One region of the Glaciecola sp. 2405UD65-10 genome, then DNA from elsewhere that is predicted to be linked to it. Evidence: predicted binding sites of a transcription regulator. Region 1 holds the regulator's gene; each other region holds the start of a gene.
What was found. Region 1 encodes LexA, which represses DNA repair genes until DNA is damaged. Its sites were predicted from a motif close to TACTGTATNNNNATACAGTA; they were not measured.

Region 2: a site for LexA is predicted at 2,842-2,861, ahead of ACOI22_RS13340 (YebG family protein). Genes of this name have one in related genera too.
Region 3: a site for LexA is predicted at 3,198-3,217, ahead of recN (DNA repair protein RecN). Genes of this name have one in related genera too.

What each region holds. Positions count from the first base shown of each region.
Region 1 covers NZ_JBMEUF010000001.1:2,320,101-2,325,371, forward strand. Annotated here, with positions in the region: gene ctaD (cytochrome c oxidase subunit I) at 1-419, opposite strand, end outside; gene coxB (cytochrome c oxidase subunit II) at 423-1,538, opposite strand; gene lexA (transcriptional repressor LexA) at 1,867-2,487, opposite strand; gene plsB (glycerol-3-phosphate 1-O-acyltransferase PlsB) at 2,731-5,163, shown strand; gene ilvA (threonine ammonia-lyase, biosynthetic) at 5,191-5,271, opposite strand, start outside.
Region 2 covers NZ_JBMEUF010000002.1:284,663-289,933, forward strand. Annotated here, with positions in the region: gene ACOI22_RS13330 (ATPase, T2SS/T4P/T4SS family) at 1-797, shown strand, start outside; gene ACOI22_RS13335 (helix-turn-helix domain-containing protein) at 859-2,586, opposite strand; gene ACOI22_RS13340 (YebG family protein) at 2,910-3,194, shown strand; gene ACOI22_RS13345 (MBL fold metallo-hydrolase) at 3,258-4,016, shown strand; gene tldD (metalloprotease TldD) at 4,013-5,271, opposite strand, start outside.
Region 3 covers NZ_JBMEUF010000001.1:1,022,528-1,027,798, reverse strand. Annotated here, with positions in the region: gene ACOI22_RS04690 (FimV/HubP family polar landmark protein) at 1-911, shown strand, start outside; gene ACOI22_RS04685 (outer membrane protein assembly factor BamE) at 994-1,350, opposite strand; gene recN (DNA repair protein RecN) at 1,427-3,100, opposite strand; gene nadK (NAD(+) kinase) at 3,242-4,117, opposite strand; gene ACOI22_RS04670 (3-hydroxybutyrate dehydrogenase) at 4,208-4,996, opposite strand; gene ACOI22_RS04665 (polyhydroxybutyrate depolymerase) at 5,031-5,271, opposite strand, start outside.

The DNA of each region.
Region 1 (5,271 bases):
AATAATGACGCTAATAAAATCAAGAAAGCAAATGGCAGTATCCAAAAGCTCCAGTTATTCATGCGCGGCAAGGCCATATCTGGCGCGCCTATCATCATAGGCACCAACCAGTTAGCTAAGCCTGTAAAGGCGGGCATTACGGCACCAAAAACCATAATTAAGCCGTGCACGGTCGTCATTTGGTTAAAGAAGTTAGGCTCTACAATTTGTAGTCCAGGTTGAAAAAGTTCGGCGCGAATTACCATAGCCATAGCACCGCCCACTAAAAACATGATAAAGGCGAACCACAAATACAAAGTACCAATGTCTTTGTGGTTGGTAGTGAACAACCAGCGTGTTATCCCTTTTGGAATATGGTGCTCATGCTCATGATGGTCGCCTTCAGAAATAGGATCCGTGGTATTGGTAGTGGTTGTCATAATTTACTTATCCCCATTCATAATTGCGTTTACATCTTTAGCCTGCACCATATCACCGGTATTATTACCCCAAGCGTTTCGCTCGTAAGTAACTACAGCCGCAATTTCAGACATAGTTAACTGTTTTGAAAACGACGCCATTGAAGTACCGCTCTTACCGTTTACGACTATATCAATGTGCCCTGGAATATCTTCGGTAGCCATTTGCGAACCTTTCAATGCCGGGAAAACACCCGGTAAACCTTCACCGTTAGGCATATGACAAGCCGCACATACGCCGTCATAAATGCGTTTACCGTTTGTCATTAGCTCATCCATGCTCATGTTCATAGCCAATAAGCGCTGCTCTTCTTCGCGCGCTTTTTGCGCAATGGCTTCTTGCTCTGCTATCCACGCTTCATATTCAGCAGGCTCTTTTGCAATAACTACCACGGGCATAAAACCATGATCTTTGCCGCAAAGTTCAGCGCACTGTCCGCGATATATACCGGGCTCGTTTACATTCGTCCACGCTTCGTTAATAAAACCGGGGTTAGCATCTTTTTTAACGGCAAAGTCAGGCACCCACCACGAATGAATAACGTCATCTGAGGTAATTAAGAATCTGACTTTTTTTCCAGTAGGAATCACTAAGGGGCGGTCTACTTCTAGCAGGTAATTTTCGGTTTTTTCGAATTTGTTTTGTATTTGCTTTTGCTGGGTGGCCATTACTGAATAAAATTCAAGGTCATTATCCCTGTATTTGTAATGCCATTTCCACTGGGAACCGGTTACCAAAATGGTTACATCTGGCTTACTTACGTCTTCCATATCAAGCAAGGTTTTAGCCGCAGGCACTGCCATACCAACTAAAATTAGAAAAGGCACCACTGTCCATGCAATTTCCACTTTCACGTTTTCATGAAAATTCGCTGGCTTTGCCCCTTTAGATTTTCTATGGGCGATCATGGAATAAAACATTACACCAAAAACTAATACGGCAATTACCACGCAAATGAAAAACATTAGCATGTGTAAATCATACACTTGATGAGAGATGTCAGTTACACCCGGACGCAAGTTCAAATCTGAACGGCCACTGCTAGCAACATTTTCTGCAAAAGCACTCGTCGAGAAAATGCTAGGTAGTAGAAAAGAAAGGAAAGGTCTGAGCTTCACACTAATACTCCCACTATGTGTACAAAAAACAGATGCATATAGCAAAGCCACACATCCATATTGCAGACAAAAGATTAAATTAAAGTAACGCAAATGTTTATATTTTGTAAAAACACGATCAATAATCAAACAATTTTCGCCGCTAGTCTAGTGTTTTTTATAATTTTTATTCAGTATTTGCTTTATTAATAAGCGAATTGCGTAGGGGAATTAAAAAAGGGCGCTTAGAAATAAGCGCCCTATGGGATGATTTTTCACAAACTAATTGTTAACCAAACAGTTTTTTAGATTATAAATCGCCGTGATCGCGAATAACGCCTACAGCTAAACCTTCAACGGTAAAGAATTGCGAGGCTAGATCAACTCGAATTGGCTCGAATTCTTCATTCTCAGCATGCAATAAAATTTCACTGCCTTTACGCTCGAAACGCTTAACCGTAACATCTTCATCAACTCGCGCTACCACTACTTGACCGTTATTCACTTGATCCGTTTTATGAACCGCCAGCAAATCACCATCCATTATGCCAATGTCTTTCATACTCATTCCGCGTACGCGCAACAAGTAATCAGCCTGGGGGTGGAACATGGTAGGGTCACACTTAAATCTATTTTCAATGTGCTCTTGAGCTAATATGGGTTCACCCGCGGCTACTTGGCCTATTAAGGGCAAGCCATCTTCTACCTCATCTTCTAAATCAACGTTAAGTTTTATACCGCGGCTTGTGCCCGGCAAAATTTCAATAACGCCTTTTTTAGCCAAGGCTTTTAAATGCTCTTCTGCAGCATTTGCAGATTTAAAACCAAGTTGGCGCGCAATTTCTGCTCGCGTAGGGGGCATACCCGTATCAATCATAGTAGTTTTTATGAGATCAAGTACTTCTTGTTGCCTAGGGGTTAGTGGACGCATACACAGCCTGTTCATCTATACAGTTAAACCCAGTATAACTTTTAATAAGCTATTAGCAACTTTATTTTACGTTTATCAGCTAGATATGAACATTTTTATAGCTTGAAGTGGTCTTACTAGCGGGGAATGTTATGTTTTGATACAACTTTACAGTGCATCTGCAGCCTTAGTTCGTGATAACATTGTAATCTCAATAAATATTCCATTTTCCAACATTATCATTTTTATACTACTGGAGATTTTATGAAAGCGATTGTAAACTTTTTACGATCATTGCTTGCTAAGCCTATTGGATGGCTAGTTTCGGTTAAAAGTATTCCCAACGATTTAACAAAAGAGCTGGGCATTGACCCATCAAAGCCTATTGTATATTTGCTGCAAACAAAATCGTTCACCGATTCTATTGCCCTAGAAAAATCAACAACATTCCTAAACTTGCCTTCGCCTAAAACCATGCTAAAGCTTGAAGGTGAGCAATACGAACGTAGCTATTATTTAAATCGTCCGCAAAGTATTATTACTCGGCAAATAAAACCAACCACAATTGAAGATAACTTCACGCAAATGTTTCATTTTCAGCGTGAGCACCAAGACGTTGACGTCCAGCTTGTTCCTGTTTTCATATCATGGGGGCGTTCAGCAGGAAAAGAGCGTTCAGGGTTTGCGCAGTTAATTGCAATTAAAGCCTCGCCTAACTGGCTACGTAAAGCCATGATTGTTTTGTTCTTTGGGCGTGATAATTTTGTAACCTACTCAAAGCCTGTTTCCACTAAAGAAATGGCGGCGTTAAAAGGAAGCGATCAACAAATAGCCCATAAGTTAATACGTGTGGCACGTACCCATTTTCAGCGCAAGCAACAAACTTTAAGCGGCCCAACGTTGTTAGAAAGGGCTAGCTTGTATAATTCTATTTTAGGTGCAAGCTCGGTTAAACAAGCCATAGAAGACGAGGCAAAACACAAAAAGGTTCACCCCACAAAGGCACGCGCAAAAGCCCAAAGGTATGCCAAAGAGATTGCCGCTGATTACCGTGAAGGCTTAATTAGAATTGGTGACCGCGTACTTAGCCGGGTATGGAACAAAATTTACGATGGCATAGATGTAGGGCATGCCGACCGCGTGCGAGAGCTTGCCGCAAACGGCCATGAAATTATTTATGTGCCTTGCCACCGAAGCCATATGGATTACTTACTATTAACTTATGTAATTTATCATGAAGGTTTAGTAACCCCCCATATTGCTGCTGGTATTAATTTGAATTTCTGGCCTGCAGGGCCAATTTTTAGGCGCTGCGGAGCGTTCTTTTTGCGCCGAAGCTTTGCCGGAAACAAATTGTACTCAAGCGTATTCCGTGAATATTTAGAGCTACTATTTAATAAAGGCTATTCGGTTAAATACTTCCCCGAAGGTGGGCGCAGCCGCACTGGCCGCCTGCTTCCGCCTAAAACGGGTATGCTAGCGATGACCATTCAAGCCTTCACTAAAGGGGTTAAGCGCCCTGTGTCTATTGTTCCCGTTTACATAGGGTATGAGCATGTAATGGAAGTGAAAAGCTACATGAAAGAGCTCAAAGGCAAATCAAAGAAAAAAGAATCACCAACACAGGTATTCTCAGCTATACGAAAACTCAAAAACTACGGCCATGGATATGTAAACTTTGGTGAGCCACTTTCACTTAATAACTTTCTAGACCAAGAAGTACCTGACTGGCGTGAGCACGTTACCGATGATGATAAAAAGCCTAAATGGTTAACTCCAACGGTGAATAGCCTTGCCAACAACATTATGACGCGCATAAATAACAATGCTGCGCTTAATGGCACTGCCTTGCTCGCCTTTATTTTGTTGTCATCAAAAACTCACATTATGAGTAAAGATGAATTAATCAAAGCCGTAAAAGACTACTTGGCTTTGTTTGAAGCGAACCCCTATAGTTCAGACGCCACTTTCCCAAGCAACAGTGCTCAAGACATTGTTGATAGAACCTTAGCCTTAAATCGCTTTGAGCAAACTCAAGACGCTTACGGCCAAATGGTATCACCTAAAAAAGACAATGCCATTCTACTGACCTTTTATCGCAATAACATAATGCATATGTTTGCGGTACCAAGCTTAGTAATGGCGCTCATATTCGCCCACGGCAAGCTAAATAAAACCAGTATATTGGCCTCGATTGAACAACTTTACCCCATGCTTAAACGCGAATTTTTCATGAGTTTTACAAGTGAAACCTTATTAGCGTATGTAAGTAATTTACTAGACTACCTAGTAAATTCCGGCATGTTAATTCAAGAGGGTGATCAATACAGTAGCGCACCACCAAGCTCTAATGAATTTCATAGCGCTTGGTTGTTAAGCCGAAGCATGCAAGAAACGTGGCAGCGATACGCGGTAGTGCTTCGCGTACTTGAAACAGAACAAACCATTGGCCGCGCTCAGCTTGAAAGGCAGTCAACAGCGGTAGCAGAGCGTTTGTCTATATTGTTTGGTATGCATTCGCCCGAGTTTTACGATAAAAACGTGCTAGCTACATTTGTAAACGCATTAAAAGAGAACCACTTAATAACCAGCAATGAAGATGGAAGCTTAAGCGTATCCACGCAAAGTTTGGATTTAAAAGATACTATAATGCCGTTAGTATGGCCTGAAATAGCCCAGCACTTAGAGCGAATTTAGAAAAAGAAAAACAGAGTAAGCAGTTGCTTACTCTGATGATAGGAAGAAGTTGTAAGCAGGATCATCAAGATGTTCCTGCACTTCAAAATCAAGTTTATCAAGATAGTC
Region 2 (5,271 bases), on a different contig from region 1:
AGAAGATGATAAAGAAACCGCATGGCATCTTACTTGTAGTGGGACCAACCGGCTCTGGAAAAACCACAACACTGCACGCCGTATTAGGTTACTTAAATACCCCTGATAAAAAAATATGGACTGCAGAAGACCCTGTTGAAATCACACAACCGGGGCTACAGCAAGTGCAAGTGAGCCCTAAAATTGGATTTACCTTTGCCAATGCACTAAGAGCTTTTTTGCGCGCTGACCCAGATATTATTCTTATTGGTGAAATGCGTGATAAAGAAACTGCGCATGCAGGGATAGAAGCATCTTTAACCGGCCACATGGTGTTATCAACACTTCACACAAACTCAGCGCCCGAAACCATTACGCGTTTACTCGATTTAGGACTTGACCCTGTCAACTTCTCAGATGCATGTGTAGGTATATTGGCGCAACGCTTGATTAGAACCTTGTGTAAAAATTGCAAGGAAGCGGCACCAGCAAGTAACGACGAAATTGCATTTTTAAAACGACAGTATGGGGAAGAACATTTTAGTGAATTAGCCCTGCAAGATGATTTTAAGATTTGTAAAGCGAAAGGTTGCGAGGAATGCGGAGATACCGGCTACAAAGGCCGAACCGGTGTGCATGAGCTATTAACTATGACACCAGCCTTACGTTCAATGATTTATAAAGAGGTTTCCGTTAATCAAATGAAAGCACAAGCCATTGACGATGGTATGCGTACTCTAATACAAGATGCGGTGTTAAAAGTCATAAAGGGTGATACCGACATTGCACAAATTCAAATACTAGGTGGAATTAGTTAGGACAAGTCAGCTTACCCAATCACTTGTGATTAATCTTACGTAACTTCTATTTGTTATTTAATTAAGCGCAATTTTGTAGCTTGTTAAGCTTTGAAGGTGCAAAGCCATATTCACTTCTGAAACACTGCGTGAAATATGAGGGCGAACTAAAGCCGCAATCGTAAGCCACTTGCGTAACCTGCTCTCCTTGTCTTATTTTATTTTTAGCTTTTACTAAGCGAAAGCGTTTCACAAGCTCGGAAAAACCTGATTTGTAATACGATGACAGTCTTCGGCTTAGCGTTTTTTCGCTCATGAAGAGCAAATCTGCAGCGGTTTTACGCGTAAAGCTTTCATCGCAAAAATGCTCTTCAAGAAGTGCATTAAATTTGTCGGTAAACAGTTTTTCTTCAGCGCTGCTAACCGTTTCGATGCCCGATAAATTTGCATGGTAAATAGCTAACTCGTTTTCTATTCGTTGCTGTATCTTACGCTTTTCATCAAGCACTTGTTTAACGAGTACTTTTAATACACTCGGCATAAAAGGTTTTTCGATAGTGGCAGAGAACCCTGCACTAAGCGTGCTAAGCTGGCTTATGTTGGGATCATTTTGACCAAGTAAAACGACCGGGATATCTTGAAAGCTTTGGCTGTTTTGTAAATATGCCATCAAGGAAAAGCCATTGCTAAAATCGCATTCTGCGTCTATTAAAATACAACTAACGTTATTACTTTCAAGTATTTGAACGCCCGCTTCTATACTTTTACTGTGTGTTACGTGGTATTGTTTGGCGAGTTGTTCAATAAGTGATGAAGCATAGCCTTGATTACTTTCAATTAGTAAAACTCGTTCAGTTTGCGTGGTAAAGCTTTGCGCAGTTGTTTCGTTTATTTCGTTAGCTAAACCATTGATGTTTTGCGTTTTTGCCTCACTCACGCTATATGCATTTGAAGCCATCGGCATTTGCATAACCACCCTTGTAGCATAATGTTTAGCGCTTTGAACATGCAAGTGCCCACCTATTGACCGCAAATGCCCTTGAATGCTGAATAAGTTTAACGAATGTAATTGAGCATCACTTCGCCTTATCCACTGTACTTTACTAGGCAAACCAGAAAGTAACTTATTACTTATATCGCCAGGAAGGCCTTTACCGTTGTCTGAAACACAAATAAAGAGCTGCTCATTTTCTAACTCAGCCTTCAGCTCAATCGCAATATCGCTGCGATTGTTTTTTATTCCGTTTGATATAAGCTCCTGGATTGCACAGCGTAACCATCTAACATCCGTGTGAAAGCCTGTTGGTAATCTGTTATCAAAATTAAACGAAATATTGTGCTGTGAACATAAACATCTAAACGCTTCAAGTTGCTCTTGTATAAGCCCACCCAAATCTTCCCATTGAACCTCATTGGGCGTTTCAAACTGGTCCTGCCTCGTTTTGGACGGCTCAAGTACTTGTTGCTGCATAAGTGCGCTGGCCACTAGCCTTAACTCTTGTATATTGTCACGCAGTGGGGTTTGTAAAAGTGATGCATAAAGGCCTTTGTCACTTAATACGTAATTGGAGTTAATAATACTTTTGATGATTGAACGAATTCTGCTAGCTAACACAAAATTTTGTTTGAGAATGTGCTCCGCAAGCGTTTCATTAGGCTCGTTTTGCCTTAGCTCGCTTAATAAAGGCTGAGTGCTTTTAAGGTATAAATGATAAGAGAAGGCGCCTATTATAAATGAACAAGCGATTAAAATACTGACGGCTAAAAATAAATGGAAGCTGCCCACTTCCTGCAATTGGATATACTGCATACAACTAACTATCCCTGTCTAACTGGTTTAACATGATTTTACAAACGGCTTGACTAAACAAGCACTAAATCGTGGTTCAACAATAGGCGATTAATAAAGCGGTTTCTATCTCTTTTTTGACCAAGTATTGTAATTTAAGGACTTTTAATTTTACAAAAAGTTAAGCGTCTAATTTATCGTCAATTATGCCAACTTGCTGGCTATAATTTGGCTTAGTGGCGCTTTTATTCTGCCCATTTTGATGCGCTCATTTAAAACTGTTTATTTATACAGTTAAAATGGGTATATTAGGTGAATCATTATGCAAACATTTGGAGTGCAATATGGCTGTTATAACTCAATATGTAGTACAACATAAGGGAGTCGATAAATTGGTTACCACAAATAAGAAAGAAGCCGACCAATACGACAAAATGCTTGAAGTCGCTGACAACCTAAGTGTTTATATTCAGGCAAAGGGCATTGAATTAGACGAAGCTATAGCTGAAGAACTGTCAATATTATTGGCAAAAAACAAGGATACCTTAAGTAAAATTCTAAAAGGTTCTGATGCGCAAGAAATACTTGAGAAAGAAAACGCAGACGTTATTGAGTTAAAAAAAGCTTAATAAAATGTTAAATATAGTGGTACGATGAGTTTGTGTTTTACTTGCTCATGAAGTTTATCCTCTATGAAATTACATACTTTCGCAGGCTACATTCAAAATATTCACCTTGTAGAATATCCTCACGGATGTATGTTGCTAGACGGCTGCTCGAAAGTAGATTATGACGAAATTGCTTGGTTCTTCAAACACACACTTAAACGCCCTTTGAGCGATTTGAAAGTTGTGATGGTTACCCATATGCATCCTGATCACGCCGGCTGCGCAGAATATTTGCGTAAAAAAACCGGCGCAAAAATACTAACCGGAGAACACAACTCCCACTGGTATAAAGGGTTTAAAGGTAGGTTTGCTCATTTAGCTGATATGTCATTAGCACTTTGGGTCGCCGGGCGATTAGGCAAAAAACGAAAAAACATATGGTACCCCGCTAAACTAAATGCCTGTCAAACCCTTGCTGATAATAGCTCAATACCGGGCTTTGAAGATTGGAAGGTAATAAATACGCCAGGGCATACTGATAGAGATATTAGCTTAGTTAACCATAAAGAAAAGATGCTTTATGTGGCTGATCTTATCGTTAAGGTTAAGAAAACCTTAGTCGCCCCCTTCCCAGTATATCTACCTAAGGAATATAAATGTTCCTTAACTAAAATACTGCGCTTTGAAGGTTATTCAATGCTAATGGCGCATGTTCCTATGATGACTGTAAAGTCTAGCGAAATAGAATCACTCATAGCAACTGCACCTAACATGCCGGCAACAAACATGGTAGCCGTGTGCAATCGAATTAAGCGTTTTATAAAACGGATGAAATTCGCTTAAGCGGTTCCGCCTACCGTCATTTCATCTATCTTAAGCGTAGGTTGCCCTACGCCTACAGGCACTGACTGCCCATCTTTACCACACACACCTACGCCAGCATCTAAACACGAGTCATTGCCAATCATCGAGATTTTTTGCATAGACTCGGGTCCATTGCCAATTAAGGTAGCACCTTTAATTGGGTGGCTTATTTTACCATTTTCAATCATATATGCTTCTGACGTTGAGAAAACGAATTTACCTGAGGTAATGTCTACTTGGCCACCGCCAAAATTCGGGGCATAAATCCCTTTTTCAACAGAAGCGATAATATCATCAGGTGCATGCTCCCCTGACAACATATAAGTGTTGGTCATACGCGGCATGGGCAAGTGTGCATACGATTCTCTGCGGCCGTTACCTGTTGGTTTAACGCCCATTAACTTAGCATTTTGCTTATCTTGCATGTAGCCAGTCAAAATACCATCTTCAATCAATACATTGCGCTGTGTGGGAGTACCTTCATCATCAATACTCAATGAGCCTCGTCTATCTTCTATACTGCCATCATCCACCACCGTGACACCACGAGATGCCACTTGTTGGCCTATTCTGCCGCTAAAGGTTGACGCACCTTTACGGTTAAAGTCGCCTTCTAGTCCATGACCTACCGCTTCATGAAGCAATACGCCCGGCCATCCGCTACCTAATACCACAGGCATTGCGCCAGCGGGTGCCGGCACAGCATCTAAGTTCACTCTGGCCATGTGTAGGGCTTCATCGGCAATTTGCTGGTATCGAGGCTTGCCTTCACTAATATTTTGAAAAAAGAAATCATAAGTGCGGCGGCCGCCTGCACCTGAACTACCGCGTTCACGTTTGCCATCTTTTTCTAACAAGACTGAGCAATTTAATCTGATCAAGGGCCTTATATCAGTGGCTAAGGTGCCATCACTTGCCGCTACTAATATTTCTTCATAAACGCCAGTTAAGCTCACGCTCACTTGGCTAATTTCACTCGCTTGTTGCCTTACATATGCGTCAACTCTGCGCAATAAGTCTACTTTTTCGGTATCAGGCATATTTAATAGTGGATTTTTTGCGGTATATAGCGGCACACTTTTATTTAACTGCAAACCTTTTACTGCATGGCTAGCACCGTGCTTAGATATACTGCGCGCCGCTTTACATGCATCAGTTAAGGTAGATTCACTTATTTCATCAGAATATGCAAAGCCCGTTTTTTCCCCCGAAATTGCACGAACGCCTACGCCTC
Region 3 (5,271 bases), 1.3 Mb from region 1:
AGCCAGAGCCAGAGCCAGAGCCAGAGCCAGAGCCAGAGCCAGAGCCAGAGCCAGAGCTCAAAGAAAATGTGGCAAGTGCTGAGGATGACTTTGATAAAGATATAGATTTAAACGAAGCACCCGATACTGAGCAAGATGTATTGTCAGCTCTACCCGATTTAGATGGCTGGTTAGATGATGACGACGCAATTGATGACAATGAAAATGCTCAGATGCCAGAAAGTCCTAGTGTCGATAATAGCGAAACAGCCTCAAAAGAGCAGGATCAGGACACCCAACAAGAGCCCCAGGAAACAAAAGCAAAGGATGAGTCAGACCTTAGCGCACTAGAGTTAGATGATGACTTTAGTAGTGAGTTGTCATTAGGCGATGATGATGATTTGATGGCTGGCTTAGATGACTTGGATTTTGATGACCTGCTAAACGACCTTGCAAGTGATGAGGATTTTCTTGCTACCAACGATGATAGCAATACAGCACAAGAGAAAGAAGACAACGAGGTAGCGCCTAAGTCAGAATCAAAAGCTTCTGCTGACCCATTAGAGCAGGCCGGTCTTGATTTAGATGCTCTAATGTCAGATGAAGCTGCTTCAGAAGAAATTGACGGGGATGACTTCCTTGATGTTGATGACTTATTGCGTGAAAGTGAAGGCATGCCCGAAATGTCTGATAGTGATTTAGAGTTTAACTTAGAAAACTCCCTAGATAATTTGGTACCCAATAGACCAGATGCAGGCGGGCTTGACGATTCAGTTGATTCTAATCAAGCTAGTAATTTAGATTTAGCGCAGGTATATATTGATATGGAAGATTTTGATGCAGCGCGTGAATTACTAGAAGAGGTTATTCAGCAAGGCAGTAAAGAGCAACAAAGCGAAGCGGTATCGCTAATGGAATCAATGGCCAAGTAGCTTGAGATATAAATTATTGTACGCCTAGATGTGTTCTTTATTACAAACATCTAAGCGTACGAGTTAAATAAATTTGAGCGAATTAAGAATCTAACGGAGTATCGAACTCTTCTGGGCGCTCAAAGTCACCCTCTAAGGCGCTCAATTTGTCGTCTTTGAAGCGTAAAACTAATTCTTTTCTAACGTCTTCACCGCGCTTTTTCATGCCGCGCTTCATGTCGTAAACGTAGTACCATGTATTAGTATCAAAGCTGTCTTCTACCACCGCGTTACCTAATACAAATCGAACTTGCTCTTTGCTCATTTGTACGCGTAATTTATCCACGTCTTTTTGCTCCAAAAAGTTGCCTTGAGGAACATCTATTCTATAAATCCAATCACTACATGCTGTAGTAAATATACATACAGAGAAAATGACTGCTAAGTGTATTGATTTCATGTTTTACCTTTATTATTTTTTCGCACGCATCCTAACCTACCTTCGTAAGACCATTCAAGTTAAAAATGGTTCTGTATTATAGTTTAAGTAAGTCGCGAGCGTTAGCAATAGCGGTATCCGTTAATGCATCGCCTGCTAATAATCGGGCTATTTCATTGATTCGTTCTTCTTTGGTTAATTTTAACAAAGTCGTTTCAGTTGATTTACCATCAGTTACTTTACTTACAAACAACTGATTATGTGCCTGTGCCGCCACTTGGGGTAAGTGCGTTACACACAATACTTGTGCATTCGTGCCTAACTTTCTAAGCAATTTACCAATAAGCGCAGCGGTAGGGCCACTTATACCTGTATCAACTTCATCAAACACCATAGTCGGAATAGGGTTATCTTTAGATCCGATAACCTGTAGTGCTAATCCTATACGTGACAATTCACCACCTGAAACCACTTTTTCCATCACTTCGCAGGCTTGCCCAGGATTTACTGACAAATAAATACTCACTACGTCATTTCCTAATAGCATAGGCGCGGCGTTGTCATCGTGGTTAACTCTAACATCAACTATAGCGTGAGGTAAGTTCATTTCTCGTATAGAGTGTTGTATGTCTGTAGAGAGCGTTTTAGCCGCTTTTTTTCGTGATTTGTATAAGCTTTCCGCCGCCTTTTTATATAACTCGAGCTGCTCACTTACTTTTGTTTGTAATTCGAGTAAACTATCTTCATCTTGCGTTAGCGAGGTATACTCATCCGATAAGGATATATGTGCTTCATACAAGTTTTCAGGTTGTACCTGATGCTTTCTGGCAAGTTCTAAGCATTTGCCATAACGCGCTTCCATTTCTTGCAATTGTTCAGGATCTGCCTCAACACTTGATTGATAGTGACTCAGTTCGCTGCACGCGTCTTCAGCTTGTATTAACGCACTTTGTAACGATTCCATGATGCCATTTACAGCTTCATCATATTGCGCTACGTTTGAAATAGACTTTATTGACTGTTTTAACAAGCTAATCGCACTTTCATTTTCAGAATATTGCAAGGTGTGCAAAGCAGATTCAGTATTGCTAATTAGCTCTTGTGTGTTGTTGAGCTTTTTGAAGTTTTGCTCAAGTTCTACAAATTCATTTTCACCTAAGCTAAATTCGTCTAATTCTTGAACTTGATACGCAAGAAGTTGAGAACGATCAAGACGTTGTTGCTGTTTATCTTTTAATTCTTGTAAGCTGCGCATTGAGTGCTTATAGGTAGAATAGCTTTGCGCTGTTTTTTCTAGCAAACCTTGGTGCTGAGCATATTGATCTAGTAATGTGCGCTGGTTTTCTGGCTTTAAAAATTGATAATGAGCATGCTGGCCATGAATTAACGCTAAGGTTTTACCCAGAGTTTTAAGTTGGCTCAAGTTAACCGGTATACCGTTAACAAATGCTTTTGAGCGTCCTTCAGGGCTTATAACCCTGCGAATAAAACACTCATGAGGATTATCATCTTGTTGTAATTCATTTTCGCTTAAAAATGTTTGTGCGCTGCTAACTTTAGAGATATCGAAATGCGCCACAACTTCGGCTTTGTCTACATTTTCTCGCACCATGTTTGACTCAGCCCTATCACCTAAACACAAGCCTAAGGCGTCAAGAGCAATTGATTTCCCCGCGCCGGTTTCACCAGTTACGGCTGTAAGACCAAGGCCAAGAGCTAAATCAACTTTTTTCACAATAGCTAAATTTTTTATGGCGATATGAACCAGCATGTCAGCACCTTTCAAAATAGAATGAATACATGTATAAGCTTCGTATTATTGCGGCTGCGTATTTAAAGAGGCAGCTTAAGACTACGCTTATAATTTATACTGGTAATATATACAGTGTTTAGTGTTGTGTAAAGATGCGTTTTAAAATAATTTACTACCCCAGTTTAATTTAGTACGCAACACATTAAAGTAGGAATATTCAGGAGGGTGGACCAATGAGAGCTTATTGGGGCTTTTTTTGATTAGCACTTCATCACCCGGTGCTAAACTTATTACCACATGGCTATCACAACTTATTTGCACATTGTCGGCGTTTCGGTCTGATATTTTTATGCGAATGTTTGAGTTTGCGTCTACTACAATAGGGCGGCTACTTAGTGCATGCGGAAACATAGGAACAAGGGTTACGGCGTCTAAGTGTGGCACCAGAATCGGGCCTCCACCTGACAACGAATAAGCAGTAGATCCTGTAGGGGTCGCTATTATTAAGCCATCAGAGCGTTGGCTAAACACAAAGGAATTACCCACATATAACTCAAACTCCATCATGTGTGCAACTTTGCTATGATGCAGAACAACTTCATTTACCGCAACGTGGGTGCTTTGTAGCTTATTATTGCTATGTACCTGCGCTTCTAGCAAAAAGCGTTCTTCGCGTTGGATATTTTCTTTAAAAATATGATCAAGTTGGCGAGTAATATCCTCTGGGTTTATATCTGTTAGAAACCCTAAGTTGCCTCGGTTAACACCTACCACATCAACATTAAAACCAGCAAGCACACGAGCGGCGCCCAACATGTATCCATCACCGCCAACTACCACGGCAAGTTCAGCTTGAACACCTATTTCCTGCATAGAGCAAACCGTCATATCATGGCGGTCTAACGAAGAGTGTAAGCGCTCTTCAATTAAAATAGTGCAACCGCGTAAAGTCAACTCGTCAATTAATACATTTAAGCTTGCATGAGTAGCACTGTGGCTAGGTTTTCCAATTAATCCAACGGTTTTATAACGCATCGACATACTATGATAGTTTTCAGTGACCTACAAAGGTAAACGGAAGCATAAGGTACATGCAAGCTTAATTTCAATAAACCCCCAATTTTTCTAGCGCGCTGTCCACCCCCCATCTAATACAATATTTTGCGCTGTGATGTTTTTCGCAGTGTCGGCCATTAAGAATGCCGCGCTTGCCGCTAACTCTTCTACTTCAATAAAGGCCTTTTTCGGCATGGGCTGTAAGAATATTTTTTCTACAACTTCCTCTTCAGTCATATCATTTTCTTGAGCCTGTGCGCCTATTTGTTTTTCAACCAAGGGGGTTTTAACATAAGCGGGGCATAAGTTATTTATTGTGATGTTGGCATCGCCTGTTTCTAAAGCAATGGTTTTAGCAAATCCTACCAAACCGTGTTTTGCAGCTACATAGGCTGATTTATAAGGTGAGGCAATCACTGAATGAATAGAGCCCACGTTAATAATGCGCCCGTAATTGTTTGCTCTCATACGGGGCAGTAATGCTTTTGTTAATAAAGCAGGGCCTGTCAACATAACATCAATGAGTAAGCGAAATTTATCTGCAGGAAAATCTTCTATTTTACTCACGTGCTGAATACCGGCGTTGTTAATTAATACATCAATATGTAAATCCCCTAAGCTTGCTGGCAGGGTATTAATCGCGGCTGTGTCAGTCACATTGAGCAATATAGCGTGGCTATTTATTCCCATGCTGGTGAAATTGTTGGCCGCTTGTTTTGCGGCTTCTATGTTTATGTCAGCCACTACAATGCAATGGCCTTGCTTACCCAAATACTCGCCTATACCGTAGCCTATACCGCTTGCTCCCCCTGTGATAAGAACAGTTTTAGAGCCTAAGTGATGTTCATGCACATTCATATTTTTGTCTCTTTCATTGGTGGCTAATCGAAGTTTAATTTTTTGCAAATTGCTCAGCAGCGTTTTGCATCATGCTAAACACCGCTTTTATTTGCTTACCTTGCTTAGTGGCATAATTTTCATTGGTATAACCCCACCAATCCCAGCAAGATTGCGGGTTCATAGGAGCTACACTCGATTTTTTTATTTGCGGATATATAACTATTATATTGTTACTCACCGCCCATTCATTAAAACCCGCTAACTTTGCAAAACTATCGCCTACGTTGTCTATT